One region of the Candidatus Rhodoblastus alkanivorans genome, then DNA from elsewhere that is predicted to be linked to it. Evidence: predicted binding sites of a transcription regulator. Region 1 holds the regulator's gene; the other holds the start of a gene.
What was found. The regulator LexA, encoded in region 1, represses DNA repair genes until DNA is damaged. The targets are predictions, from matches to a motif close to TGTTCNNNNTGTGTTCNG.
Positions count from the first base shown of each region.

Region 2: K2U94_RS15290 (ImuA family protein) is a predicted target of LexA. The motif match lies at 3,477-3,494, and genes of this name have one in related genera.

Region 1 covers NZ_JAIVFP010000001.1:2,235,434-2,249,800, forward strand. Annotated here, with positions in the region: gene fabZ (3-hydroxyacyl-ACP dehydratase FabZ) at 65-541, shown strand; gene lpxA (acyl-ACP--UDP-N-acetylglucosamine O-acyltransferase) at 545-1,345, shown strand; gene K2U94_RS20635 (LpxI family protein) at 1,342-2,187, shown strand; gene lpxB (lipid-A-disaccharide synthase) at 2,184-3,314, shown strand; gene K2U94_RS10530 (hypothetical protein) at 3,404-3,901, opposite strand; gene gltA (citrate synthase) at 3,946-5,232, opposite strand; gene gltX (glutamate--tRNA ligase) at 5,381-6,829, opposite strand; gene K2U94_RS10545 (ComEC/Rec2 family competence protein) at 6,944-9,208, shown strand; gene cynS (cyanase) at 9,218-9,706, opposite strand; gene lexA (transcriptional repressor LexA) at 9,951-10,655, opposite strand; gene K2U94_RS10560 (helix-turn-helix domain-containing protein) at 11,019-11,471, opposite strand; gene K2U94_RS10565 (hypothetical protein) at 11,767-13,758, shown strand; gene K2U94_RS10570 (AAA family ATPase) at 13,758-14,367, shown strand, end outside.
Region 2 covers NZ_JAIVFP010000001.1:3,288,148-3,302,514, reverse strand. Annotated here, with positions in the region: gene K2U94_RS15315 (right-handed parallel beta-helix repeat-containing protein) at 1-955, shown strand, start outside; gene K2U94_RS15310 (hypothetical protein) at 1,042-1,305, shown strand; gene K2U94_RS15305 (glycoside hydrolase family 19 protein) at 1,302-2,102, shown strand; gene K2U94_RS15300 (hypothetical protein) at 2,177-2,776, shown strand; gene K2U94_RS15295 (hypothetical protein) at 2,896-3,306, shown strand; gene K2U94_RS15290 (ImuA family protein) at 3,507-4,373, shown strand; gene K2U94_RS15285 (Y-family DNA polymerase) at 4,291-5,829, shown strand; gene K2U94_RS15280 (error-prone DNA polymerase) at 5,826-9,068, shown strand; tRNA gene K2U94_RS15275 (tRNA-Leu) at 9,128-9,212, shown strand; gene K2U94_RS15270 (DUF2321 domain-containing protein) at 9,260-9,751, shown strand; gene K2U94_RS15265 (DnaJ C-terminal domain-containing protein) at 9,816-10,799, opposite strand; gene K2U94_RS15260 (RT0821/Lpp0805 family surface protein) at 10,861-11,397, opposite strand; gene pdxH (pyridoxamine 5'-phosphate oxidase) at 11,470-12,084, shown strand; gene K2U94_RS15250 (NUDIX hydrolase) at 12,081-12,527, shown strand; gene K2U94_RS15245 (TIGR02301 family protein) at 12,524-13,153, shown strand; gene K2U94_RS15240 (hypothetical protein) at 13,252-13,509, shown strand; partial or broken gene K2U94_RS15235 (IS110 family RNA-guided transposase) at 13,629-14,367, shown strand, end outside.

The DNA.
Region 1 (14,367 bases):
CGGCGCCAATGTGTCGTTAATGCGGGCTGTTAACGCCTAACATTCGATGATTGTGGAACGGAATATGTCGGATCAGGTCGAGACCTTGGAAACGATCGATATTCAGAGGCTGATGCAATTATTGCCGCATCGCTATCCTTTTCTCCTGGTGGACCGCATCGTTCAGGCGCACGGGGACGAATTTGGCGTCGGCATCAAGAATGTCACTGTCAACGAGCCGCAATTCACCGGCCATTTTCCGGATCGGCCGGTTTTTCCCGGCGTGCTGCTGATCGAGGGCATGGCCCAGACGGCGGGCGCGCTCTGCGTCAACGCCAAGCTCGGCGGGGCCAAGCCGCCCCTGGTCTATTTCATGACGATCGACAAGGCGAAATTCCGCAAGCCGGTCGTGCCGGGGGATCGGGTGGAATTCCACATGAAGCGCATCAATCAGCGCCGAAACATCTGGTGGTATGAGGGCAAGGCGATGGTTGACGGCGCTTTGGTCGCTGAGGCCGAGATCAGCGCCATGATCATCACCGACACAGACAAGCAGGGCTGATCCATGGCCATCCATCCCACCTCCCTCGTCGAGGACGGCGCAAAACTGGGTGACGGCGTCGAAATCGGCCCCTTCTGCCATATCGGTCCCAAGGTGACGCTCGGCGACGGCGTGGTGCTGAAATCCCATGCGGTCGTCAACGGCCACACGACGATTGGTCCGAGAACAACCATCTATCCTTTCGCGTCGATCGGCTATGAGCCGCAGGACCTCAAATATCGCGGCGAGGACACGATTCTGTCGGTTGGCGAGGATTGCGTGATCCGCGAGGGCGTCACCATGAATCCGGGCACCGCCGCGGGCCGGGCGGCAACCGTGATCGGCGATCGCTGCTTTTTTCTCGCCAATTCCCATGTCGGGCATGACAGCCGCATCGGCAACGATTGCGTCTTTTCCAACAATGTCATGATCGCCGGCCATGTCACCATCGACGACTGGGTGATCTGCGGCGGCGGTTCGGCCATCGTGCAATATGCGCGGGTTGGCGCGCACGCCTTCGTCAGCGGCATGACCGGCATCGGCGCCGATCTCATCCCTTTCGGATTGGCGTTCGGCAGCCGCGGCTTCCTGATGGGCCTCAATCTGGTCGGGCTGAAACGCCGCAATTTCGGGCGCGACGCGATCCATGACCTGCGCCGCGCCTATCGCGCCTTGTTCGCGGCGGAAGGCACGCTGAAGGAGCGCGTCGAGGACGTCGCCGAGGAATTCTCCGAGAACGCCGAGGTCATGATGATCGTCGACTTCATCCGCTCGGGCGGCGATCGCGCCCTGTGCATGCCGGAATTGGAGCGCGTCGCGCTGTGAGTGGAAAGGTCGCGCTCATCTGCGGCGCGGGCCAGTTTCCCCTTGTCGCAGCGCGCGCCGCGGAGGTTCGCGGGCAGGAGGTCTTCCTTCTCGCCCTCAAGGGCATAGCGAGCGAAGGAGTCGCGAATTTCCCCCATGTCTGGCTCGGCGTCGGCCAGCTTGGCGCGGCCTTGCGCGAGATCGAGGCGCGCGGGATCAAGGACATCTGTTTCATCGGCGGTCTCGGCCGACCCGAATTCGCCGATCTTCGTCCCGATTGGGGCGCAATCAAGCGCCTGCCGGACATTTTCCGGTTGTTGAAAGGCGGCGACGATCATGCGCTCAAGGGTGTCATAAAGCTGTTCGAGAGCGAGGGCCTGCGCGTGATTGGCGTCGAGACCCTGGCGCCGGAACTGGTCGCCGCCCCGGGCGAAATGAACCGGCTCGCCTTTCCCGCCGAGATGGCGGAAGACCTCGCCTTCGGCCATGACTGCCTCGCAGCGCTCTCGGCCTTCGACTGCGGCCAGGCCCTCGTGCTTGCAAAACGCCGGATTGTCGCGCTCGAAGCCGCCGAAGGCACTGACGCCATGCTGCTGCGGGTCGCCGAATTACGCGAAAAGGGACGCTGGCGGGCGAAGGGACCCGCCGGAATGCTGATCAAGGCGCCGAAAAAGGGTCAGGATTTGCGCGTCGATCTGCCGGCCATGGGGCCCGAGACGGTGGCCTCGGCGGCGAAGGCCGGGCTGATGGGCATTGCGGTCGAAGCGGGCAGGGTGCTGATTCTCGACCGCGCGGCGGTGGCGGCGCAGGCGGAAAAAGCCGGCCTGTTTCTTTACGGTTTTTCGCGGGAGACGCAGGTTTGAAAATTTTCGTGATCGCGGGTGAGCCCTCGGGCGATTTGCTCGGGCAGGGCCTGATCCGCGCCTTGCGGGAACGGGTTCCTGGCGTCGAGATCATGGGCGTCGGCGGCGACGCCATGACGTCCGAGAATTTCGTCAGCCTGTTTCCGATGCATGAGATTTCGCTGATGGGCGTGCTGCCGGTGCTCGCCAATCTGCGCAATGTGCTGCGGCGGATCGACCAGACGGCCCGCGCCGTGATCGCTGCGCGGCCGGACGTTCTGGTCCTGATCGACAGCCCGGATTTCAACCATCGCGTGGCGCGGCGGGTGCGCAAAATCCTGCCCAACATGAAGATCGTCAATTATGTCGGGCCGACGGTCTGGGCGTGGCGGCCGGGGCGGGCGAAAAAAATGCGCGCCTATGTCGATCTGATTCTGGCGATCTTTCCTTTCGAACCCGAGGTTCACGTGCGGCTCGGCGGCCCGCGCTGCGTCTATATCGGCCATCCTTTGATCGAGCGGCGGGACGCGCTGCGGGGCGATGACGAGGCCAAGAAGAAGGGGCCGATTCTTGTGCTGCCCGGATCGCGCGCCTCGGTCGTCCAGCGCATGGGCGACGCCTTCGGCGACGCCATCGCCCGACTGGACGCGGCGTATCCCGGCCTGGACTATGTTCTGCCGACCTCTCGCGGCTTGGCGGCGCGGGTGGGGGAGATGATCGCGCAGTGGCGCGTCAAGCCGCGCGTCGTCGTGGGCGATGACGAGAAATATGCCGCCTTTCGGGCCGCGCGCGCGGCCTTGGCGGCCTCGGGGACAGTCACTCTCGAACTCGCCTTGTCGCGGACGCCGACGATCGTCGCCTATAGAGTTCCCAAGATCGAGGAGTTTTTCGCGCGCCGCCTGATCCAGGTGAGCATGGTGGCGCAGCCGAACATCATTCTGGGCGAAAAGGCCTTCCCGGAATTGCTTCAGGACGAGGCCAACGGGCCGTGGCTGGCCGAACGCCTCGCGGAAATCCTCGACGACGGGTCCGAGCGGCGCCGCCAGATCGAGGCGATGGGCCGGATCGAGGACCGGCTCGCGATCACGGACGGCAAGCGCCCGAGCGAAAAGGCGGCGGAAGCGATTTGTCAGATAATTCGTTTATAGTTTTGAAAATAAATTGAAAACATCATTGCGATGCATGGGCGCGGTAGGTGCGTCCCATGGATCGCAATGACGGCGAAGCACGAAAAGGCTTAACGCATATTCATGATCGCCAGCGTTTGCTTGCCGAAAGTCTTCAGCACCAGAACACGCGCCCTGGCGTCGCCAAGTCGCGGCTCGTATTTCAAGAAAGGCGTATGCGGATTTTCGTTTCCCGCATAGCCGAAGGCGTTTTGGCCGAGGCAAGCCTCGACGGTCGCCTTGATGTCAGCCAGATCGATCTTGCCAGCCTGACAGGAATAAATGATCTCGCCGATCTTTTTCTTGTCGATGATCTGGCAGGCCCCGAACAGATTCTCGGTCACGCCATAGGTCGTCACCGCCTCGCCTTCTTTCTGCGTCGGCCCGCGCAAGGCCTTGAAGCCATCGGGCGCCGCCGCGATGAGACGGCGGAAGACCCCGCAATCGAAAGCCTTGTCGTTGATGGGCGTGGGGTCGCCGCTCTGTTCGACGAGGCCGCCTTCCTCCAGCGAGTTGGCTTGCGCGAAGACTTGAGCGCTCCCCTGGCCAAGCCAGAGGAGCGCAGCCAAGCCGGCGGCGCGGCAAGCCGCGCCGCGGTTAAAGCGGGAAGAACTCAACGCGACCCCATCATCACATAGTCGCGGCTGGGTTCGCCGGTATAGAGCTGGCGCGGACGGCCGATCTTCTGGCTCGGGTCCTCGATCATTTCCTTCCACTGGGCGATCCAGCCGACCGTGCGGGCGAGCGCGAACAGCACCGTGAACATGGAAACCGGGAAGCCCATCGCCTTCAGCGTGATGCCGGAATAGAAGTCGATGTTCGGATAAAGCTTCTTCTCGATGAAATAGTCGTCGTGAAGCGCGATGCGCTCCAGTTCGACCGCGACATCGAGCAAAGGATCGTCCTTGATGCCGAGATCGTTGAGGACTTCATGGCAGGTCTTGGCCATGATCTTGGCGCGCGGATCGTAATTCTTGTACACGCGATGACCGAAGCCCATGAGGCGGAAGGGATCGTTCTTGTCCTTGGCCTTGGCGATATATTTCGGAATATTCTCGACCGAGCCGATTTCCGTCAGCATCTTCAGCGCCGCCTCGTTGGCGCCGCCATGGGCCGGGCCCCACAGGCAGGCGATGCCGGCGGCGATGCAGGCGAAGGGATTGGCGCCCGAGGAACCGGCGAGACGGACAGTCGAGGTCGAGGCGTTTTGCTCGTGGTCGGCGTGCAGGATGAAGATACGGTCGAGCGCGCGAGAGACGATCGGATTGACCTTATATTCCTCGCAAGGAACGGCAAAGCACATGCGCAGGAAGTTCGACGTATAGTCGAGGTCGTTCTTCGGATAGATGAAGGGCTGGCCGATGCTGTACTTATAGGCCATGGCGGCCAGCGTCGGCATCTTGGCGATGATGCGCATGGTCGCGATCACCCGCTGCTGCGGGTCGGAAATGTCGGTCGAGTCGTGATAGAAGGCCGAGAGCGCGCCGACCGAAGCCACCATGACCGCCATCGGATGGGCGTCGCGGCGGAAGCCGGAGAAGAAGCGCGCCATCTGCTCGTGAACCATGGTGTGGCGCGTTATGCGATAGTCGAAATCCGCCTTCTGCTTGGCCGTCGGCAATTCGCCATAAAGCAAGACATAGCAGGTTTCGAGGAAGTCGCCGTGCTCGGCGAGTTGTTCGATCGGATAGCCGCGGTAGAGAAGGACACCCTCGTCGCCGTCGATATAGGTGATCTTGGATTCGCAGCTTGCGGTCGAAGTGAAGCCGGGGTCGTAAGTGAACATGCCGGTCTGGCTGTACAGCTTGGCGATATCGGTGACCGCCGGGCCGATCGAGCCGTGCTTGATCGGCATTTCGACGGTCTTGTCGCCGAATGTAAACTTACCCGTTTCGCTCATGAGGTTCGCCTTTTCGCTGACGCCGCAAACGGCGCGCCGCCGCGTCCCCGCAACACTATTCGCGGGACGCAAAGCGGCAAAATCGCGTTAATATTGTGCACTGCGAATGAGTAGCTTATTGTCCGGGCAGGTTCAAGATGACAGCATCTTAAACGATAGAGGCGCCTGCGGCGTCGGTGATCCGGCCAAGACTTTCGTCGCAGCCAAGCGTCTCCAGGACATCGAAAATGCCCGGCGACGTCGCGCGGCCGGTGAGCGCGGCGCGCAGGGGTTGCGCGACCTGGCCGAGCTTGGCTCCCGTTTCTCCTACATAGGCGCGCACCGCCGCTTCGGCGGCCGGCGCCGTCCATTCCGGCAGCGCGGCGAGCTTCGGCGCGAGCGCGGCCAGATGGGCGCGACCGGCCTCATTGAGCAGGGAACGCGCCTTTTCGTCATATTCGAGCGGACGCTCGGCGAAGAGGAAGCGCGCGCCGTCCGCCAGCTCGATCAGGGTCTTGGCGCGCTCCTTCAGGCCCGGCATGGCCTTGGCGAGCTGCGCTCGCTTGGCGTCGTCGAGCTTCGCCACAATCTCCTCGCCATTGGGCAGATAGGGCAGGGCGACGATGAACTGCGCCAGCAAAGCGGAATCGTCCATAGCCCGCATGTAATGGCCGTTCATGTTTTCGAGCTTCGCATAGTCGAACCGCGCGGGCGAGCGATGCACCTGGGCGAGCGAAAAGGCCTCGGTCAGCTCGTCGGTCGAGAAAAACTCGCGGTCGCCCTGGCTCCAGCCGAGACGGGCCAGATAATTGCGCAGGGCTTCCGGCAGATAGCCCAAGGCGCGATAGGCGTCCACGCCGAGGGCGCCGTGGCGCTTGGACATTTTCGCGCCGTCTGGCCCGTGAATGAGGGGGATATGGGCGAAGGCGGGAATGTCCCAGCCCATCGCCTGATAGATGTGGGTCTGGCGCGCGGCGTTGGTCAGATGGTCGTCGCCGCGGATGATCTGGGTCACGCCCATGTCGTGGTCGTCCACCACCACCGCGAGCATATAGGTCGGCGTGCCGTCGGAGCGCAGCAGGATGAGGTCGTCGAGGTCCTTGTTGGGGAAGGTGACAATTCCCTGGACCTTGTCCTCGATGATCGTTTCGCCCTCGCGCGGCGCCTTGAGGCGGACCACCGGCTTGCGGCCTTGCGCGATCGCGTCGCTTTCGGCTTCGGTGCCGCCGAGGTCGCGCCAGCGCCCATCATAGCGCGGCGGGCGGCCCTCCTTGCGTGCGAGTTCGCGCATCTCGTCGAGCTCTTCCGGCGTCGCGTAGCATTTATAGGCCGCGCCCCTGGCGAGCATTTCCTCGGCGACCTCGCGATGGCGTCCCGCGCGCGCGAACTGGTAGATGGTCTCGCCATCCCAGTCGAGGCCGAGCCATTTCATCCCGTCGATGATCGCGGCGATCGCCGAATCTGTCGAGCGTTCGCGGTCGGTATCCTCGATTCGCAGCAGCATCCTGCCGCCGGTCTGGCGGGCGAGGAGCCAGTTGAAGAGAGCGGTGCGCGCGCCGCCGATGTGGAGATAGCCAGTGGGCGAGGGTGCGAAACGCGTGACGACGGAATGAGACATTGCGATGAAACCTGAGGCGGCGCGGGGAATGGCCGAGGGAGAGGCCAAGGGAGTGGTCTTGCCGCAGCGCGTTCGTGTAGCATGGGCTTCGTCGCCAGAAAAAGGGGCAATCGCATGGCGTCCGCTCCCAAGGGGCTGACGGACAGGGTTGGTAGCCTTGCGGCGCTGCGCCTCTCGCCCGGCGCCGCGCTCGCCGCCCTGCGCCTGTATTTTGCCGCCGCTTTGGAGCAGGAATGGGATCTGCGCCGGCCTTTCCTGTGGTTGCCGGCGGCGGCGGGCGCCGGCGCGATCTATTATCTCGTCGCGCCGACCGAGCCGGTTCTTTGGGTCGTCGGGGCGACGGCGGTTCTGTTTGCTGCGCTGGCTTTTCTTGCGCACGAGCAGCGTACGCTTTCGGCCGTGTTTGTCATCCTCGCGGCGCTGGCCGCGGGCGAGTTCTCCGGTGGCTGGCGCGCGGCGCGGGTGGATGCGCCAGTGCTGGATCGCATTTACATCGGTGAGCTTGCCGGCTTCGTCGAAGAGGTCGATTTCCGGCCCCAGGGCGCGCGTTTCCTGCTGCGCGTCACCGAGGCCGAGCGTCTCGCGCCGGAGCAGACGCCTTATCGCGTGCGCTTGACCATGCGCGGCGTTCCTGCTTTCGCCGCGGGAGATTTCCTGACCATCAAGGCGCGGCTGCTGCCGCCGGCGCGCGCGGCGCTGCCGGGCGGCTATGATTTTGCGCGCGACGCTTATTTTCAGCGCATCGGCGCCGTCGGCAATGTGCTGGGCAAGGCGGAGGCTCTTCCCGCGCCCCGGACGGCGGACTGGCGGCCGCGCCTCTATGCGGCGGTGGACCGCGCGCGCAACGCGCTGGCGTTGAGGGTCTATGATCGCATAGGCGGCGACAATGGCGCGATCGCCGCCGCGATGGTCACCGGCAAGCGCGACCTCCTTTCGGAAGCGGCGCGGGAAACCATCGCCAAGGCGGGGATTTTTCATATCATCACCATTTCCGGCGTCCAGATGACCCTGGTCGCGGGCATCTTCTTCGTCGGCTTTCGCGGTTTTCTGGCGCTCTTCCCCGCTCTCGCGCTGAACTATCCGATCAAGAAATGGTCGGCCGCGCTCGCCATGCTCGGGGCGCTGGCCTATGGCCTGTTCACCGGCTCGCGCGTCGGCTCGGAACGCGCTTTGTTCATGACCCTGATTCTGCTCGGCGCGGTCATCGCCGAACGGCCGGCGCTTTCCATGCGCAATCTCGCTTTCGCGGCGCTGGCGGTGATCGCTTGGGAGCCGGAGGCGCTGCTTGGCGCGAGTTTCCAGCTATCCTTCGCGGCCGTCGCCGCGCTGATTGCGGTTTACGAATCGCGCGGCGCGGCGAGCGGGAGGCCAAATCCCGCGCCCAAGGCGGTCGGGACCGAGGCCGAGCGCGAAGCGCGGGGGCTCGCCGACCATATGGGGGAAATCAGCCGCCTGCGCGTGTTCGGCGCACTGGCCGCCACCTTCTGCGCGACCTCCGCGACGGCCTCTTTCATGGCCTATGACTTTCATGAATTGAATCCCTATGTGCTCATCGGCAATCCGCTGACGCTCGCGATGATCGAGCTTTTCGCGGTGCCGGCGGCGTTGCTCGGCGCGTTGCTCGCGCCTTTCGGCGCGGACGGTTTGGTTTGGTCCTATCTCGGCGCGGGCGTCGGCATGATCATGACGATCGCGCGTTGGATCGGGTCGGCGCCGGGCGCGACTATCGCCCTGCCGGCTTTCGCGCCCTGGTCGATCGCCTGCCTGACGCTCGCGGTTCTCTCCGCCGTCTTGTGGCGGACGCGGCTGATGAAGCTTACGGCGCTGCCGCTGGTCGGCCTGGGCCTGTTGGGGGCGGCGAGCGGACAGCGCTTCGATCTCGCCGTGGCGCCGACCGGGGAATATGCGGCTTTGCGCGACGCCGGAGGGCGCCTCGCGCTTCTCGGCAAAAGGCGCGATTCCTTTGCCGCCGAACAATGGCTGCGCGCCGACGCCGACCTGCGCCCGGCGTCCGAAGCCGAAGCCGCCGGCCGTTGCGACACGCTCGGTTGCGTCGGCGTAATGCGCAATGGCGAAGCGGCGGCCCTGGTGCTCGACGGCGAAGCCTTCCATGAGGATTGCGCCCGGGCGCAGGTCGTCATTTCGCCGCTCTATGCGCCGAGCTATTGCACGCCAAAAATTCTGCTCGACCGCCGCAAGCTCCGGGAAACCGGGGCGGTGACACTGGCTTTCGGCCCGAAAGGCATGGAATGGCGCACAACCCGCGCGCCAGGCGAGGATCGCCCCTGGTCACGCGCGCCGCGCCGCCGGGCGCTTGCGCCATTGCGTCCCGCCGCCGCGCCGGAGTCGCCCGCGACGAAGGACGATTCGCGGGAATAGCGGGATTGATTATCCGTTCTTGGCGCCATTCGGCGGCACGCCGGGGCCGGCGCCGTAATATTTGTAGGGCAGGAATTTGCCGGACATGGAAATCTTGACCCGGTCGCCCTTGGGGTCGGGCTGGCGCTCGATCGCCATGTCGAAATCGATCGCCGACATGATGCCGTCGCCGAATTCCTCCTGGATCAGTTCCTTCATCGCCGGTCCATTGACCATGAGCAGTTCGTAAAAGCGATAGAGCAGGGGGTCGGTCGGCGGCATCGGCGAATTCTGGCCGCGCATCGGAACCTCGGTCAGCATCCGCTCTTCCGACTTGGTCAGGCCGAGAAAAGCGGCAGACTTGGCCGCGAGCGCCTCGGGAAGGCGCATCTGGCCGAGCAGCGCGCCGACGATCAGCACATCCGCCATTTCGCCGGTCGCTTCGACGATCTGCTGCCATGTCAGGCGTTTTTCGCGCTTGATGTCGAGAATGCGTTCGGTGAGTTGATCGCGGGTCATGCGCATACTCCTTTGCCAGGGACAAAACGCCTTCACAGAGGTTAAGCGTCAATTCCCCGGCCCGCCAGAGAACTGAGCTCAAAATTTGTCCATGGAATAACGCCAGAAATTCAGCGCAGCGACCCTTCCGGCTGTCACTGCGACCGTGAGCTAAAGGCGCGACGGGAAACAATTAACCATCTAACATATTGAAATAATGCATGAGTTTCTTCGTCGCTTTTCCCGTCGTCCGCGAAAACTCCGCTCAATATTTGCGCACGAGGCTCACCAGCTTGCCCTGGATGCGGACCCGGTCCGGCCCAAAGATCCGCGTTTCATAGGCCGGATTGGCGGCTTCCAGCGCGATCGAGGCGCCGCGCTTGCGCAAGCGCTTCAAGGTCGCCTCCTCGTCGTCGATCAAGGCGACCACGATTTCACCCGACTCGGCGGATTCCTGCTTCTTGATGACCACCGTGTCGCCGTCGAGAATGCCGGCCTCGATCATCGAATCGCCCCGGACTTCGAGCGCGTAATGTTCGCCGTTGGACAACAGGTCCGGGGGGAGGGCGATGCTGTGGGACCGTGTTTGCAGCGCCGATATCGGCGTGCCGGCCGCGATGCGGCCCATGACGGGGATGGCGACGTTCTGGCTCGAATCGGAGGGGTCGCCCGCGACGACTGGCCGGGTCTTGCCGAGATTGCCTTCGATGACGCTTGGCGCGAAACGTCCGCCGCGCGGCGCCGCCGGGGTTGACGACTCGGGCAGCCGCAAAACTTCCAGCGCCCGGGCGCGATTTGGCAGGCGCCGGATGAAGCCGCGCTCCTCCAGCGCCATGATGAGGCGATGAATGCCGGACTTCGAGCGCAGGTCGAGCGCGTCCTTCATTTCGTCGAAGGATGGAGGCACGCCGGTCTCTTTCAGGCGCTCATGAATATAACGAAGCAATTCGCTTTGTTTCCTGGTCAGCATGGCCGCGCCCTGTCTAATCTTGCCGCATCCGGCGTTGCTTTGGCGCTTCAGAATCACGCCAATACAAATCATGAACGGAAGATAGATGTTCGCGCTTGGTTCTGCAATCGAAAAGATGTGAGATGGTTGCTGCTGGAGCGCGTAAAATTAATTGCAAATCCCGGAATTCGGTAATTGCACGCCGGGACTCGAAAATCTCTTTAATAACAACCTTGTAGGTGTGTAGTGTTCGCCAAACCGGATTGGCGAACACTCGGCTGATTTTCCGTATGTGCGATGCTGTTGATTTTTCTATACATTTTCAAAAAGGATTGGCGAACATGCTACGCCAAATCCCACGATTGGCGAACATTTTGCCGAACATCAACCGGTCTTGGTTTCGCGGCGCCCAAACGAAAGGTGCGAGACGAAGGGACCGAACGCGCCTTCTGCCCGAAAGCGATCATATCGGGCCTCCAAATCGGCTGTCATTCGGGCCGCCAGTGTTAATGCCTTTTCGCGCTCGTGCTGAGGCGTCTCAGGCCCCAAAGATGGCATAAGGCCAAGCTCAATAAGCGATCCGCAAACAGCGTCATAAAGATCGGAATGGTGCGGTCGAAAGTCGCCATATATAAAATAGTCCGCGTCTATGCGCAACAAATGTGCCAGACGCAAGAAAAAATCGGCAGGAATACGGTTTTCACCATTTATGTAATTCTGAACAGTGCGATACGAAATCCCTAATTTCTCCGAAATTAGTTTCATTGAGACTCGCTTTTTCTTTATCACGGCGCGTAGCGCCTCCGCCAGTCTGGCATCGTCGTAGTCGCTTGCCATATACCGAAATGTGCGTTATTCTGAACAAAATGCACCGAAATAAGACATTAGGCGGCGCAATGCCCAAAATCGTTCGCACCCTCCCTCTCGTAATTACAATTGCCGGGTCAGACGATCTGTATCAGACCGTCCGCGCGGCATTAGTCGCGCGAAATTCCAGCCTCAATGCTTGGTGTAATGCAGCCGGCGTTAACAGGCAAACCGCGGAAAAGGCGTTGAAAGGAGCACGCCACAGCCGACGTGCGGACGAACTTCGTCAGCGTCTCCTTGCAGAACTGTTCCCCGAGAAAGTAGCGTGAGGGACTTCCTTCCCATCGCCGTCATCGCCGACGCAGCAGCCATATCGAGCCGGGCGATTGAACGCGCCATCATGCGGGCCAGCAAGAACCCGTCGGCGACTTGGAACGGCGCGCGCTTGGTTGTCCGGGAAGTCGCCGGGCGCGGCGGCCGCGGCGGGCGTCAATACGAAGTCAAAGTCGATAGCCTGCCCGCCTACATTCAAGAGCGTTTAAAGCGTGTTTCAACCGCGGTTGCAGCTCCAGCGCCCGGCGACATTACGCGAATAGAGCGCGACATTCGCTACGACCTGGTCATGCGGGTTGTTACCCATCCTAAGGGGTCGGAAGGGAGGGCGAAAGCGGCACGCGAAGAGGCGCAACGACGACTCCTTAACCCGCGCACCGGCCGGATGGAATATGTTTCCGTCGCCACGATCATGCGTTGGGTCAAACGCCATGAAGACCAAGCTGAAGCCGGTTTGGCGCGGCGAAAGCGTTCGGACGCAGGCCAAAAGCGTGTCATCCTAACCCAAAAATGGGACAGCTCCGTTCCTTTTGACGATGAAGTCAAGAAACGCATCGCCTCTGAATTGCGGCTTTACATCCGGGGAGAGCACAAGAACCTGGCTTCCTTCGGCCACATCCGCCTGATGGCTGAGCGGAAACTCATAGAGCTTAGCCGCGCCGCCGGCTTTCAAGCATCGGCCGACATTTGCGCGTTGCCCGACAATTTCATCAAGGCGGAACGGATCGCGCGCAAAGCCGGCGTCTTCCTCCGCGATCGCAAGGCGTTCCAAGACGATTTGCCGGGCATTCTTCGCGGCGTGAGCGGCTTGGCGCCGTGCGACGTGATCTACGGCGACGTGCATAGCGCCGACGTGCTCTTGCCCAAAATTGAGGGTTTCCAACGTCACGCGAAATTTATCGCATGGTTCGACGCGGGGACCCAAAGGGCGTGGCTCGATGTCGTCATCCTGGAGGAAGGCAAAGGCGTAACCAACGCCCACGTCATCGAGAGCTTTCTGCGCATGGCCACGGCCTGGGGGATGCCGGGAACGCTCTACCTCGACAACGGGTCCGAATATAATTGGGCCGAATTCGTCGACGACGCAATGAAGCTTCTCGGCCACAGGGTCGTTTTCGGCCGCGAAAGCAATGTCGTGAACGCCAAGCCGTATAACGCCCGCGCCAAGGAAATCGAGGGCTTTTTCGGCCGGTTTGAACGGCATTATCTGGCGCAAATCCCCGGCTGGGTCGGCGGCGACCGGATGAAGTCGAAAACCTCGAATGTCGGGAAGGCCCCGACACCATACGGCGGAGATTTCGGCCAATTCGTCAGGATGATCGAGGCACAACTCATAATTTATCATAATCGGCCCCAAAAGGGTCGGAAACTCAAGGGTCTGCCGCCTTTTGAGGCGTACAAAAAAGCGATTGCGGCCGGCTGGTCCAAAACGGAAATCGACCCATTAGCCTTCATCACGGCCTTTTCGACCGAAGAGCGACGCAGCGTCAGCGGGGGAAGAATTCAATTCTCCGGCGCATCATGGACCTGCGACGAGCTGCAAAGCTATTTGGGCGATTATGTCATTGTTCTGGTGCCAAAATATCAAGCATGGGATCGTCTTCCGATCCGTGACGACAAAGGGCGCCTCCTGGGGTTGGCGCAGCGCGACGCGGAATTTCATCCCCTTGATCCATCCGGCGCGCGCGAGGCCGCCTCGCGCGGCGCGCGTCGCGTGAAGGCGGCCAAGGCGCTATGTCGGTCTATTCCAACGATCGATGCGGAAGCGGAGATTATCCAACTCGCGTCAGTTCTTCCGCGTGAACCGCATGCGCCGATCGGCGCGCACATTGGCCCGTCCGCCGAGGCGCGGGCCATCGCTTCCGGCTTGACTGAAACGCCAAAGGAACGACGCGCGCGCGAGCAGGCCGAACTGAAACGCTCCGCCGAAGATCACCAGGCGTTCATGCAACGTCTTCTTGCGAATAAGAGGGACGCTCGCTGATGGCTTTTCGCTTTGTCGAAACGTCGATTTCTCGCGGCATCGACGAGACCGTTACGTACTCGCGTGCGACCCTGCGCGCTGCCGCGATCATTGGACCGCCGGGGATCGGAAAAACGGTCGCGCTGGAACGCCTTTATGCGAACGATCGAAAAGCGATCTACTTGCGTATTTCGGCGACGCAGGGAACGGGCAAGGCGGCATTTAGGCTTCTGGGCGACGCCATGGGCGTGGCGAGGGGAGGGCGCGAGAGCACGGACTCGATTTGGCGCGCCCTGGAGGACCGCTTTGACACGTCCGGATCCTGGAAACAGGGCGAATATCTGCTCATAGACGAGGCGCAGCAACTTGATTTGAACGTCCTCAAAGAGCTGGTCGATTTGCCGTCGCGTTTCGGCTTTCCCGTTGTCGTCTGCGGGAACCCAGACCTTCTCAAGAGAACGAAGGTCGATCGCGGCGCCTATGAACAAATCGTCAGCCGCTGCTCCAAGCGGCTGGTTTTGAAAGCGCCATTGGACGAAGACCTCGTCGCGATTGCGCTCGATTTCGACGTTTACGGTGCCGACGCGCGCGCGGCGGCCGTTTCCTATGGGCAAAACACGTCAATCCGCG
Region 2 (14,367 bases), 1.1 Mb from region 1:
GCCTCTGGTCACAACGTCGCCGGGAATGCGCGCGAATGATTGGTTCCACAACCTCAATTTCCAGACCGGCGACGCCTCATTTCAGGCCTGCCAGCCGGGCAACAACTCGGCAACCTGGTTTTACAATACGAGCACTGACGGCCTACTCTACGAAGACAGTTATGGCGAATCCGATGGCTCGGCCGTGATTCTCGTTAACGCGCCGATGCCGGTTGGCCAGGATCAATATTATTGCAAGAATATTACTTATCGAAATATTCGTGGATATGGACTCTGGTTTGCCAGCGTAGGCAACAGCACAGCGAGAACGGAGAACGTCATGATCGACGGCGGCTCATTCGATGGTTCGATGTATTCGAGCAACCTGCCGAGTCTTGGCGTTGGGACGGTTCCATTTGGCGGCAGCGCGGCGACGAGCGCGAATACCACCAATGTGACCATCAGCAATGTCACGATGACCAACGTCTATCAGGATGCGATCGAAGCGATCGGTTCGGTTACAGGGTTGACGATCATCGGAAACACGCTCGGGGCTCCTCGCGTGGGTATAGCGTCGCCAGGCGCTACGATCGCTCTGGATGGAACGTCGAGTACGGTAATCAGAAACAATACGATTGTGGCCGGCAACAGCCCAGCCGGGATCGCGCTCGGCGCCGGATCGAACGTGACCGCCAACGCCTTTGTGGCCAATAACACGATCACAGGGATCAACAATTCCAAGGCCGGTATCTCCATCGAAAATTCTTCTGGCGTATCGGTGACCGGGAACACGATCGCGCCGGCGTCAGGCGCAACAAGCGCCATCGGGGTTAGCCTTACGGCCGATCCGAACGGCACGAACAACGCCTTGGTTAGCGGGAATGACGCTTCCGCCATGCCGACGCCGATTGTCTGCGCCTCGGGCCAGGGCAATTCGGTGACCGGCAACGCCGGCGTCGCGAACTGCGCGCCATAAGCTCGGCCTGCGCCGGTTTTTCCCCAACAATTCGTCTTCGGGGACCCTCGTGACGCGGGGGCGCTCCCGCTCTCCGGAAACTTCGAATGGATCGCGACAATACATTCGCGTCGGCCATCGTGTCGGCGCTCGTCATTCTTTTGCTCGGAGCCGTGACGGCGCTTGTCGTCACACGCTCGGCGCCGCTTGCCGACTGGCAGGTGACCTATCTCAACCAGCTCGGCGGCGGCGTGATCGCCGCCTTCTCCACTGTCGTCGGCTATTGGGTCGGATCGTCGCGTGGGTCGCAGTCGAAGGACCGGACGATCGCCGAGCTCACCTCTCACATCAGCGCAAGGGCGCCGCAATGACTGATTTCCGCAAGGTTCTTCTTGCCGTTTGTCCGCATGGCAAGCCCTCGATAATCGAGGGTTTCGCCGACGCCATGCAATCTTGCATCAGCTGTGCCGACATCTCCACGCCGAACCGGCTCGCGGCTTTCATCGGCCAATGCGCGGAGGAAAGCGCGGGCTTCGCCACGACGACAGAATATGCGAGCGGGAAGGCCTATAATGGCCGCAAGGACCTTGGCAACACCCAGCCTGGCGATGGGCCGCGCTTCAAGGGCCGCGGGGTTATCCAGCTCACCGGCCGCGCCAATTACAGGCAAGCAGGCGCGGCGCTTGGGCTGCCGCTCGAAACCGATCCCGCGCGCGCGGCGGATTTCCCCGCGGCGGCCCTCGTCGCGGCGTGGTTCTGGAAGAAGCGCGGGATCAACGCTTACGCCGACCGTGGGCTGATCCAGACTGTGACCAAACTGGTTAACGGCGGCGAGAACGGCTATGCGCGGCGGCTGGCCTATACCAAAAAGGCGGCAGCGGCGCTCGCCGATCTGAAAGGCGCCCTGCTTCAGACCGTGAAAGAGGAAAAGGCCAAAGCGGCCATCAAAGGGAGTATCGCCAGCAGCGCGGCCCTCGTCGCCGCGCCGGCCGTGCCGCAGGGCGTCAGTCCGATCGTGGCCGCTCATGCGACTGTCGGCGCGAGCAGCGCCGCAGCGCTGGTCGTTGGCGGCGTCGCCCTTGTCGGCGCGGTCGCTTGGCTCACGCTGGCGGCAAAAAAACATAGCGACGCGGCGCAGGCTTTGACCAAAGCGGCGAAGGGGGCGTGACATGCTTGTGGCGATTCAATGCGCCGTCGGTTTGATGGCCTGGGCCGAATGCCAATCTTTCTGGGATGCGGTCTATGGCCTTTGATTTTTCAACCCTCGGCCCCCTAGCGAACGCTGTCGAAAAGGCCGGCGCCCCGATCCTCGGCGCTGCTTTTCGCGCTGGCTCGACCGTTTCGACGGCCGCGCCTTTTCCACTTAATATGGTTCTGCCCGTCGTGCTGAACAGCCTGGCGGATGTGGTGGGCGGCGCGGCCGACGATCCTGCCGCACTGGCCGAGAAGATCGGCGCCGATCCGAATGCAGCGGTAAAGGTTCAGGCGATTGAGGGCAGGCACAAGGATGATCTCCAGAGCGCGCTCGATTTCGCGAAATTGCAGGCCGACCAGAACGCGGCCTATCTGGCGGTCGACATGCCGATCTGGTCGAAGATTTTCTTCGCCGGCGCTCGGCCATTGCAAATGTGGCTGACGGGCCCGCTGTTGACGCTTTATCAGATCGTAGCGGCGACCGGCTACGCCGCGCCGCTCGATCCGTCGAGCTATGCGATCATGGCGGCGCAATACGCCATGCTTGCCGGGGCGCGGACCTATGAAAAGGGCGTCGGAACGGCGTCGCCGGCTCCGCTGCTTCCCGCGCAGGTCAAGCGCATCCTGTCGCGCAAGGAAATGAAATGACGATGGAGTTGCTCGCTCCGATCTTGGTTTTGCTCCTCTTCTTCTTCCTCGCGGCGGCATAGCCGCGTTTCCTCAAAGTTGCGGACAAGAGAGCGGCGAAGCCGCCGAAAGGAATGACCATGGCTGACAGCCTCGGGCAACCGGCGCCGTCCTGGTGGAATATTGTGGCGACGGCGTTAGGCGTTCTGGGCGCTCCGGTTCTTCTGCAAAAACTGCTTGAGCATTTTTTCGGACACAAAAAGACGGATGCAGAGTCCGAGTTGATGCTCGCCCAGGCGCGCAAGACGGAAAGCGAGGCAGAAGAACTGGTCGCCGGCCGGACCGGCGAATTCGAAAAGGCAGTCAACGATCGTGTCAAGGCCGTGCTCGATTCATGGGAACGACAGGTTAATTTGCTGACGGCCCGGATACAGGCGCAACAGGATGAAATCCACGGCCTGCGTCAGGAAGTCGTCGAGTTGCGCAAGGCGCTGGACGCGACGACGCGAGAACTGCACGCCGCGCGAACGAATGCTGGTTTCGGGGTTTAGCCCCGTCTGAGATCCATCTGGCTGTACCTCATCTGCCCCGCCGTCCGGCTCACGCCGGCGGCGGGGCTTTTTTGCGTTTTGATCCGACGAAGGCGTCGAGAAACATCACGGATGTCCGATTGGCGCTCCCGAGACTCTGCTTGACTCTGGATGGATTTCGGTTTTTGTTATAGAACATAACAGGAACATTGGATTGGCCCATGCATGCGATCAATGCGTGGCGTGGCGATGCGTCGCCCCGCGCAAAGACTTTGGCCGCCTTGCGTCTGGCGCTCGCCAAAATCGAGGCGCGGCGCGAGGGCGGTTTTCGGGCCGCGTCCCTGGAGCGCTCCGAACGTTTCTCTCTGGGCGCGGCGGAGGTCGACGCCGCTCTCGGCGGCGGGTTGAAGCGCGCCGGCCTGCATGAAGTGCTGGCGCCGCGCGGCGGCGACTGGTCCGCCGCCGCCGGCTTCGGCCTCGCCCTTGCCCTGCGCGCGGCGCCGGGGCGGCCGCTGCTCTGGGCCAGGCAGGATTTTCTCGACGGCGAGACCGGGCGGCTGAACGGCGTCGGATTGGCGGAGTTTGGCGCCGATCCCGCTGGCTTATCGCTGGTGCGCGGACGCGACGCCGAGGCCGTCTTGCGCGCGGGGGTCGAAGCCGCGCGCTGCAAGGGTCTCGGCGCCGCCCTGATCGAAATTTTCGGCGCGCCGCGCGCGCTTGATCTCACCGCGACCCTGCGTTTGGCGCGATTGGCGGAATCGTCCGGCGTCACGCTTTTCCTGCTGCGGATCTGCGCCGGCGAGGCGACAAGGGCGCCGCCCAGCGCCGCCGTTTCGCGCTGGCGCGCGCGCCCGCAAAATTCCCGCGCCTTGCTTGCCAATGCGCCGGGCGCGCCGCGTTTTTTCGTCACGCTGCTGCGCCATCGCGGCGGCGCAGCCGATTGTTCCTGGCGTTTGGAGTGGCAGCGTGACCGAGGCTTCTTTCGCGAAACCGCCGAGACTTACAATGCGGCGCTATCTGGCTCTGTTCCTGCCTTTCCTGCCGACGGAGCGGTGGCGTTCCCGCCAGGCTGGCGGCGCGCCGGATGAGGCGGCGCCTTTCGCGCTGGTCGAAAAGAAAAACAATGCGCAAAGACTTTATGCGCTCAATCCCGCCGCTTTGCGCCAGGGACTTGCGCCCGGCCTGACCTTGGCGGACGCTCGCGCCCGCCTCCCACAGCTTGCCGTCGCCGAGGCCGATCGCAGAGCGGATCATGAACTCCTTCTTTCCCTGGCGGCGCATTGCGAACGCTATACGCCGCTGACGGCTCTGGACGAGCCGCATGGCCTCGTTCTCGACGTAACGGGTTGCGCTCACTTGTTCGGCGGCGAGGCCGGGCTTGCGTCCCTTACATGCAAGGATCTGGCGGCATTGGGCTTTTCCGCCCGCGCGGCTCTCGCGCAGACGCCCGATTGCGCGCGCGCTTTGGCCTGTTTTTCGGAAGGCGGCGTCTTTTCTCCTGACGAGGCGGCAGCCTCCGCCGCCCGCCTGCCGCTTGCCGCTCTGGAGCTTGACGACGATAAGCTGCTCGCCCTGAGCCGCGCCGGGTTGAAAACCATCGGCGACCTTGCCTGCCGTCCCGCGCGCGCTTTCGCAGCGCGTTTCGGCGCCGATTTTCCGCATAGAATCGAGCGCTTGCTGGGACGGGAGGATGTGCGCGTCACGCCTTTGCGTCCGCCGCCCGATTGCATGGTCGAGCGGCATTTCGCCGAGCCTCTGGCGCAAAGCGAGTCCATCGAAGCCGTTCTGATGGATCTGATCCAGGAGGCCAAAGTTTTTTTGGAGCGGCGCAGCCAGGGCGGGCGTTTATTCGAAGCGAGTTTTTTCCGCGCCGACGGTTTTGTGCGGCGGCTGTCGGTCGAAACCCTGCAGCCAACGCGCGACCCGAAAATCCTCGCCTTGCTGTTTCATGAGAAGCTCGATTCCCTGGCCGATCCGCTCGATCCTGGGTTCGGTTTCGACGCCCTGCGCCTGGCCGTGCCGCGCGCGGAAAATTTCGACTCCGCGCAAGGCGATTTCGCCGCCGCCGAAACGCAGGAAGCCGAGCGGGAACTCGGCGAATTGCTTGATCGTCTGACGACGCGTTTCGGCCGCGCGCGCGTCTTGCGCTTCATGCAGGGCGACGCCCATGAGCCGGAACGCGAAAGCCGCGCCGTCCCCGTCGCCGCGGCCGCTGCCGAAACCTGGTCCAAGCCGCGGGCGGGCGAGCCTCCGGCGCGCCCGCTCACCTTGTTCGATCCGCCCCAGCCGGTCGAGGTTCTGGCGCTCGCCCCGGACGGCCCCCCGGCGCGGTTCCGCTGGCGTCGGAAAATGCACGAGATTTTGCGCGCCGAAGGGCCGGAGCGCATTGTCCCGGATTGGTCCGTTTTCGGGATGCAGGAGCCGACCCGCGACTATTACCGTGTCGAGGATATCGAGGGCCGGCGGTTCTGGCTGTTCCGGCGTGGCCTTTACGAACGCGGCGACGACATGCCGCGCTGGTTTTTGCATGGGCTGTTCGCGTGAGCCATTACTCAGAACTTGTCTGCGCCAGCCATTATTCCTTCCTGCGCGGCGCCTCGCCGCCGGCGGAATTGATCGGCGCCGCGCTGCGCATGAATTACGGCGGGCTCGGCCTGTGCGACCATAATTCCGTGGCCGGCGTCGTGCGTGCCCTCAGCGCGCTGGAGGAATTTGCGCGTGCCGGCGGCGAGCTTTCCGCGCGCGCGAAAAAATTCAAGCTTCTCGCCGGCGCGCGCCTCGTCTTTTCCGACGGCGCTTCGGATGTCGCCGCCTATCCAGCCAATCGCGCCGGCTGGGGCCAATTGTGCCGCCTGCTCACGCTCGGAAAACGCCGCGCCAAAAAGGGCGAATGTCTTCTCGCGCTCGACGATCTCACGGCCGACGCCGGCGACCTGCTCTTGATCGTTCTCCCGATGCAGACTTTCGAAATTCTCGAACAAACCATCGCGCGTCTGCGCGCAGCCTCATGCCGCGTTCGGCTCGGCGCCAATATGCCGCGCGACGGCGCGGATCGCCGCCGTCTTTTGCGCCTGCGGGACATCGCGCGCGCACAGGGCGTCAGATTGCTGGCGCAGAACGACGCGCTCTATGCCGACCGGCAAGATCGCGCCTTGCAGGACGTGCTGACCTGTGTGCGCGAACATGTGACTCTCGCCGAGGCCGGACGGCGTCTTGAAAGCAACGCCGAGCGGCATTTGAAAGAGCCGCAGGAAATGGCGCGGCTTTTCGTCGATGCGCCGGAGGCGATCGAGGAAATCGAAAATTTTCTCAAGGAAGCGCAATTCCATTTGCGCGAACTCTCCTATGAATATCCTGACGAGCCGGTTCCCGCCGGCTGGACGCCGCAGGCCTGGCTGGAGGAACTGGTCCGCCGCGCTTTGCCGAAACGTTATCCTCAAGGCGCGCCGCAGAAGGTGCGCGACCTTCTCAATCAGGAACTGGCGCTGATCAAGAAGCTCGATTACGCGCCCTATTTCCTCACCATTCACGACATCGTCGCTTTCGCGCGCGAGAAGAATATTCTGTGCCAGGGACGCGGCTCCGCCGCCAATTCGGCGGTCTGTTATGTGCTCGGAATCACCTCCGTCGATCCCGCCGAAAACGACCTGCTTTTCGCGCGCTTCATTTCCGTGGAGCGGCGCGAGCCGCCGGATATCGATGTCGATTTCGAGCACGAGCGGCGCGAGGAGGTCATCCAGCACATCTATGAAAAATACGGCCGCGAGCGCGCCGGACTCGCGGCGGAAGTGATTTCCTATCGCCCGCGCAGCGCCTTGCGCGACATGGGCAAAGTTTTCGGGCTTTCGGAGGACATGATCGGCGCGCTCGGTTCGCTGCAATGGGGCGCCTATGGGCCGCCGCGCCTGCACAAGGAACATATCGGCGAAACCGGCCTCGATCCGGACAATCCCATCATCGAGCAGGTCCTGTTTTTCGCGCGCAAGATTCTCGGTTTTCCGCGCCATCTCTCGCAGCATGTCGGCGGATTTATCCTGACGCGCGGGCGTCTGGATTCTTTGGCGCCGATCGGCAACGCCGCCATGCCCGACCGCACATTCATCGAATGGGACAAGGACGACATCGACGCGCTCGGTCTGATGAAGGTCGATATTCTCGCGCTCGGCATGCTCACCTGCATCCGCAAGGGTTTTGATTTGCTCGCGCAACATGAAGGCCTGAGCATCGGCCTCGCCGATGTCCCGCGCGAGGACCGCGCTGTCTATGACATGTTGTGCACAGGCGATTCGATCGGCGTGTTCCAGGTCGAAAGCCGCGCGCAGATGAACATGCTGCCGCATCTGCGGCCGCGCAAATTCTACGATCTGGTGATCGAGGTCGCGATCGTGCGGCCGGGTCCAATCCAAGGCGACATGGTCCATCCCTATCTGCGCCGCCGAGCGGGGGAGGAGAAGGTCAGCTTCCCGTCGCCGGCGCCGGAACATGGCCCGCCCGACGAATTGCATCGCGTGCTCGGCAAGACGCTCGGCGTGCCTCTGTTCCAGGAACAGGCGATGAGCCTCGCCATGGTCGCCGCCAAATTCACTGAAGCAGAGGCCAATCGCCTGCGGCGCGCCATGGCGACCTTCCGGCATCTCGGAACCATCGGCGAATTCGAGACGATGATGGTCGAGCGCATGTGCGCGCGCGGCTATGCGCGCGATTTCGCCCAGCGTTGTTTCGAGCAGATCAAAGGCTTCGGCTCTTATGGCTTTCCTGAGAGCCACGCCGCCTCATTCGCCCAGCTTGTTTACGTTTCCGCCTGGCTGAAATGCCGCCATCCGGCGGTCTTCGCCTGCGCTCTTCTCAATGCGCAGCCCATGGGCTTCTATGCGCCGGCCCAGATCGTGCGCGATGCGCGCGAGCATGGCGTCGAAATTCGCCCCGTGGACATCAATCATTCGTGTTGGGACAACACGCTGGAACAGGCGGGCGACGCCTTGGCGTTGCGGCTCGGCTTTCGCCAGATCGGCGGGCTGGTCAAGGAGGAGATGGAACATCTCATCGCTGTGCGCGAAACGGGTTTTGCAACGCTCGAATCCTGCGCCGCCCGCGCCGGGCTTTCCGTCCGCAGCCTGAAAATTATCGCCGACGCCGACGCCTTCCGCTCCTGTCGCGCCTTGTCCCTGGCGCCGGAAAAAAATCTCGACCGTCGCGCGGCATTGTGGGCGGCGCGGCGTCTGCCGGGGGCAAAGCCTCTGCCGCTGTTCGCCGCGGCGAATGTCGAGGAACTGGGCGCCGAGCCAGATCCGGAACTCCCGGATTTGCGGATCGGCGAACAGGTCGTCGCCGATTATCAGACCCTGCGTCTGTCCTTGCGCGCGCATCCGATGCGCATTTTACGCCCGATCTTTGCGAGCGACCATTTTATTCGCGCCAGCGATCTTCCGTTCTGCCGCGACGGCGCCTGGAAGAAGGCGGCGGGTCTCGTTATCGTGCGGCAGCGGCCGGGCAATGGCAAAATGATCTTCATCACGCTGGAGGACGAGACCGGCGTCGTCAATGTCGCGCTTTATTCGACTTTGTTCGAACTCTATCGCAAGCCGACCATGGCTTCGCGGCTGATGGCGGTGGAGGGGCGCATCCAGAAGAGCTGGGCCGGCGTGGTCCATCTTCTGGGGCGGCGGATTTACGATCGCTCCGACGAACTCTCGCGCCTGTCGGAATCGGCGCGCGGCGATCCAGACCGCGCCCGCCACCCGCGCAATGTGCGAGTCATTCCGAAGTCGCGGGATTTTCACTGACGGAATGACGGAAATTCCGCTTGGCCGCTGCCCACGCCCGACTTTATAACAAGGCCGCTGCGGGCGTGGCGAAATTGGTAGACGCAAGGGACTTAAAATCCCTCGGCTTCGGCCGTGCCGGTTCGAGCCCGGCCGCCCGCACCATACCTTCGATGTTTCGGTCAGAAAGCTATCAAGTGGAGTATAGTTTCGTGCTGAGCGACGCCTGTTTTGATTTCCTGCAAGCATTTTCAATTGCCGCCGTGAAACTTTTTCAGGACGTGCATCATTATTCCGCACCTGCATTTTCTTCAGCATATGGACCGGAAATCGCCGCATTACGCCGAGCTTGCGCCAAATTCCAAGAACAACCTTATGACGCCGAGGCAGGGGCAGAACTCCTACGCTTAGCCAAAACAATAATGTTTTTCCACGATACACCTCCATCGAGCGAAAAGTGGGAGGCTCGTCGCCACGAAATGAAACGTTTGATACAAGTCATTCAAAATGATTTGGATGAAGCAGAGCGAGGGCTTGTCCCGCAGATTGTTTCGGAAGCGTTAACAAGTGAAGATACTACAAACAGTGCCGCAATCCGAATGAAAGGGCTTTTATCAAAGCTTACAAAAGGTGCTTACGATATAGCGATAAAAATAATTTCTGACATTGGCTCAGAAGTAATCAAGAAACCCCTTGGACTCTAAAATCCTAAAACATATATCGAAAATCCATCACAACAAAGCCCCCGGCCACACGGCCGGGGGCTTTTTATTTGCCCAATTCGCTACGCGGATTATAGGGCTTGTCGGCGCGCATCCGCCGCGCCAGCTCTTCCAACTCATGATCGGCGCTGTCCGGCAGAACGATGCGCAGGGTCACCAGCAGGTCGCCGGCGGGCTTTCCGCCCGCGGCGGGCAATCCCTTGCCACGCAGGCGAAGCGTGCGGCCTGAATTGGAATGCGGCGGCAGGGTCAGTTCGACCTTGCCGCTCAGCGTCGGCGACTCGACCTTGGCGCCGAGCACGGCTTCATAAAGCGTGATCGGCAGGTCGAGGCGCAGGTCGCGGCCGTCGATGCGGAACAGTCCATGCTTTTCGAAGCGCACGCTCACCAGGGCGTCGCCGGCCGGGCCGCCGGCCGGGCTGGGCTGGCCCTGGCCGCGCAGGCGGATCTGCTTTCCTTCCTCGATGCCGGCGGGAATATTGACTTCAAGCGTCCGGCCGCTCGGCATAAGAACCCGCGCCTTGCCCCCATGAATGGCGGTTTCGAGCGGAATGGCGGCTTCCAGCGCGATGTCGGCGCCCGCCTCGTGCGTCTGCCGTCCGCCGCCGGCGCCAGAGCGGGCGCCGCGCCCGCCGAACAAATCCGCAAAAATATCCGCGGCGTCGAAGCCTGCGCCGGCGCCGGGGGCGCCGCCGCCAAAATTGAATTCGAAATGCTGGCCGCCGCCGGGGCCGCCGCCGCGGCGGAAACCGCTGAAGCCTCCCGGGCCTGCGCCGGCGCCGAAACCTTCAAATCCGGGATGGCGCGGCTTGCCCTCGGCGTCGATCTCGCCGCGGTCGAATTGGGCGCGCTTCTTCTCGTCGCCGACAATCTCGTACGCCGTATTGATCTCGGCGAATTTTTCCTTCGCCTTGGGATCCTTCGGATTCTGGTCGGGATGATGCTGTTTGGCGAGCTTGCGGAACGCCTTTTTGACATCGGCCTGCGAGGCGCCCTTGGCGACGCCGAGAACTTGATAGGGATCGCGCATTCTCGTGATAAGCCCAATTCATCGGCGGCCCACGCGAGGCGCCGCCGCTATGTCTTGACATTTATTTGGGCGCGATTCCGGCTTCGCGCAAGAGGGAGGGACCCGGCTTCTCCGGCTGGAGTTCCGCGATCGTCCATTCCGCGTCCTTGCCGCGGCAGGCCGAGCCTTGCTCGGTCCGGGAGCCGGCGGAAGTGTCGAACCGGGCGGAGAACTTGCGGCAGATGAGATCTTTGGACGGATAAGCGAAGCCGATCGGCGTCACCTGCCCGTGGGCCTTGCTCACCGGATTGTCCCAGCGCACCGCGGCGCCATTGCCCTGGGGGTCGAGCGCGATCGCCAATGCGCCGAGCGCGCGCCGGCGGTCCTCCTCGTCGAGCGAGGCGGGGAGGGAGGCGGAGGCCGCGGCATCCGGGGCCGGGGCCGGGGCCGAGATCGAACCGGTCGGCCGGGTGTCGATGCCTTCGCCGAGCGGTGTCATGACGGCGCAGGCGGCCAGCGCCTGGCACAGGACGGCGCAGGCAATCAGGCGACGCGCGAGCGGAAAATATTGCTGCCCGGCCGACGACGATTCACTATGCTGGAGCGAGGTCAGGCGCACGCGGGCGTAATCCGGACGAAAGAGACGAGTCCAAGAGACGCGTCAAAGAGACATTTGGAAGGCCATATTCCGATGAACGCATTAACGGGGCGTAACCATAGGCCCTTGCGCGAGCCCTTCAGTCTCTTCAGGGAATGGATGGACGAGGCGGAAAAGCACGAGATCAACGATCCCAACGCCATGAGCCTGGCGACGGTGGACGCCGGGGGAAATCCCAACGTTCGCATGGTGTTGCTGAAGGGCTTCGATGAGGAGGGCTTCGTCTTCTACACCAATCGGGAGAGCGCCAAGGGGCGGGAACTGGCGGCGAATAGCTCCGCCGCGGGCGTGCTGCATTGGAAGAGCCTGCGCCGGCAGTTCCGTTTCCGAGGCCCTGTCGAATGGGTCAGTGACGCCGAATCGGACGCCTATTTCGCCAGCCGCCCGCGCGACAGCCGCATCGGCGCCTGGGCCAGCCAGCAGTCGCGGCCGCTGGAAAGCCGGTTCGCGCTGGAAAAGGCGGTCGCGGTCCAGGCCGCCAAATTCAACATTGGCCACGTCCCGCGACCGGCTTATTGGGGCGGCTATCGCATTCGTCCGGTCGAAATCGAATTCTGGACGGACAAGCCCTTCCGCCTGCACGAACGCATACGATATGTGCGTGAAAAACCCGAAGGCGATTGGATGAGCGAGGCGCTCTATCCGTGAGCTTGTCACGCCGCCATTATCCGGCGCATCCGGCTCTCGCCGTCAGCATTGCGGTCTTTCGCGAAGGCCGCGTGCTGCTGGCGAGCCGCGCCGAGGCGCCCTACCGGCGCATGTTCACCCTTCCAGGCGGGCTGGTCGAGACTGGCGAGACGGTGGAATTCGCCGCCCTGCGCGAATTGCGCGAGGAGACCGGGGTGCTGGCGCGGCTCGCCGGCTTCAACCAGGTTTTTCAGCACATTTCCCGTGACGGGACCGGCCGCGTCGAGCGGCATTATGTGATTCTTTCCTTCGTCGCGCTTTGGATCGGGGGCGAGGCGGCGCCGAGCCGCGAGGCTATCGAGGTGCTTTGGCGCGCGCCCGGCGATTACGAGGGGCTTTCACTGACCCCCGGACTGACCCATATAGTCGCCGACGCCAAACGAATCGTCGAAGGAGCGCGATGAGGGCGGATTTGCGACTGTCGCGGTCAGGCTTGCTGGTTCTGGGCCTGTGCGTAGGGGGCTTGGCCTGGGCCGCGCAATCCGGCGCGCCCGCGCGCGCGCAGTTCTTTTTTCCCTTTTTCGACAACCGGCCGACCACCAGGCCGGACATGGGCTATCGCCGCCATCGCGACGGCGGCGTGATCGAGCTTCGTCCCAAGTCGCATCGGAAGCGGCCGCGCGCCGCCGATAAGAAGCCGAAGGCTCCGAAGCTGGCGCCGGCTGCGCCGGAAAACGCGAAAGCCGTCCCCACACCCGCGCCCGCAGTCGAAGGGCCGCCGCCACCCTATGAGCCGCAATTGTTGCGCCTGTCCGAGATCATGGGCGCCTTGAGCTATTTGCAGACGCTCTGCGGCGCCTCGGACGGAAACGCCGCGCTCTGGCGCGACCAGATGGAAAATCTCATGAGCGCTGAAAACGCGGGGCCGTCGCAGCGGGAAAAACTTGCCGGCGCCTATAATCGCGGCCTGCGCGGCTACGAATATTCCTACCACGTCTGTACGCCCAACGCGCGCCTGGTCAGCGAGCGTTTCCTCGACGAGGGCGCCCGCATCGCGCATGACATATCGTCGAAATATCGTGCTAACTGATTCTCGGCCCGTCTTGACGATAAAACGAGGGGTTCCGTTAACCGTTTCTTAAGACGTAGCTCGCATTGCGTCGCCGCGCCGGGTAAGGTCTGCGCGTTATGACATCTTCTCCCGCTCCCTTCATTGAAATCGCCGGCGCCGAAGACGAGCGCCGCGCCGCGCTGGCTTTCGTTACCGAGGCCTTTGCCGAGGCGATTCTGGCAGGGCTCGAGAGCGAGAGTTTCGCCCACGCCGCTCTCTTCGCGGCCTTGCAGGAATTGGTCGAAACCTATGGCGAGGAAGCGGTAGCCGTTTTCGCCGGGCGTTTGCCCGAGCGCATTCGGGCAGGCGAATTCACGATCGCGATCAAGCACTAGATGGGGTAACGGGCCGCCGCCAATGCGGTCTGGCGGGAAGAGGTGGTCGTCCTTCAAAATGATGGTGTGAACAACGGAGTCGGGCTTTGACCTGCTCCAAACATCATTGAGGGACGACCATGGATTATTATGCTGGAATTGATGTCTCATTGGAAGCGTCGAGCGTTTGCGTGGTCGATTCTGACGGCCGGATCGTGCGCGAGGCGAAAGTGCTGAGCGAGCCTGAAATTTTGATCGCATGGTTTGGCGGGCTTGGTGTTGGGCTTTCCCGGATCGGACTGGAGGCGGGTCCGTTGTCGCAATGGCTTTACGCGGCGATGAAAAAGGCAGGCTTGGCGGTGGAGCTTTTGGAGACGCGCCATGTGCGCGACGCCTTCAAGGCGATGCCGGTCAAAACCGACCGCAAGGACGGGCGCGGGATTGCGCAATTGATGCGGCTTGGCTGGTTCCGTTCGGTTCATTGCAAGTCGATGTCGGCGCAGGAGGTTCGCGCTTTGCTGACCGCGCGCAAACTGGTCCAGTCGAAGCTGATCGACATGGAGATGAGCCTGCGCGGAATATTGCGCGGTTTTGGCCTTAAGGTCGGGGCGACGAAGCCAAACCGGTTCGGCGGCCGGATTGAGGAACTGGTCGCGGGCCATGCGACATTGGAGACCGTCGCCAGGGCGCTGCTGGCGGCGCATGAGGTTTTGCTGCGTGAGTTGAAGGGGTTTGAGAAGCGCGTGCGGACGATGGCGCGCGATGACAAGCGGGTGGCGGCTATTGATGTCGGCGCCAGGCGTCGGCGTCGTCGTGGGGCTGACCTATGTCGCGGCGATCGACGATCCCGGCCGGTTCAAGTCCTCCAAACAGGTGGGG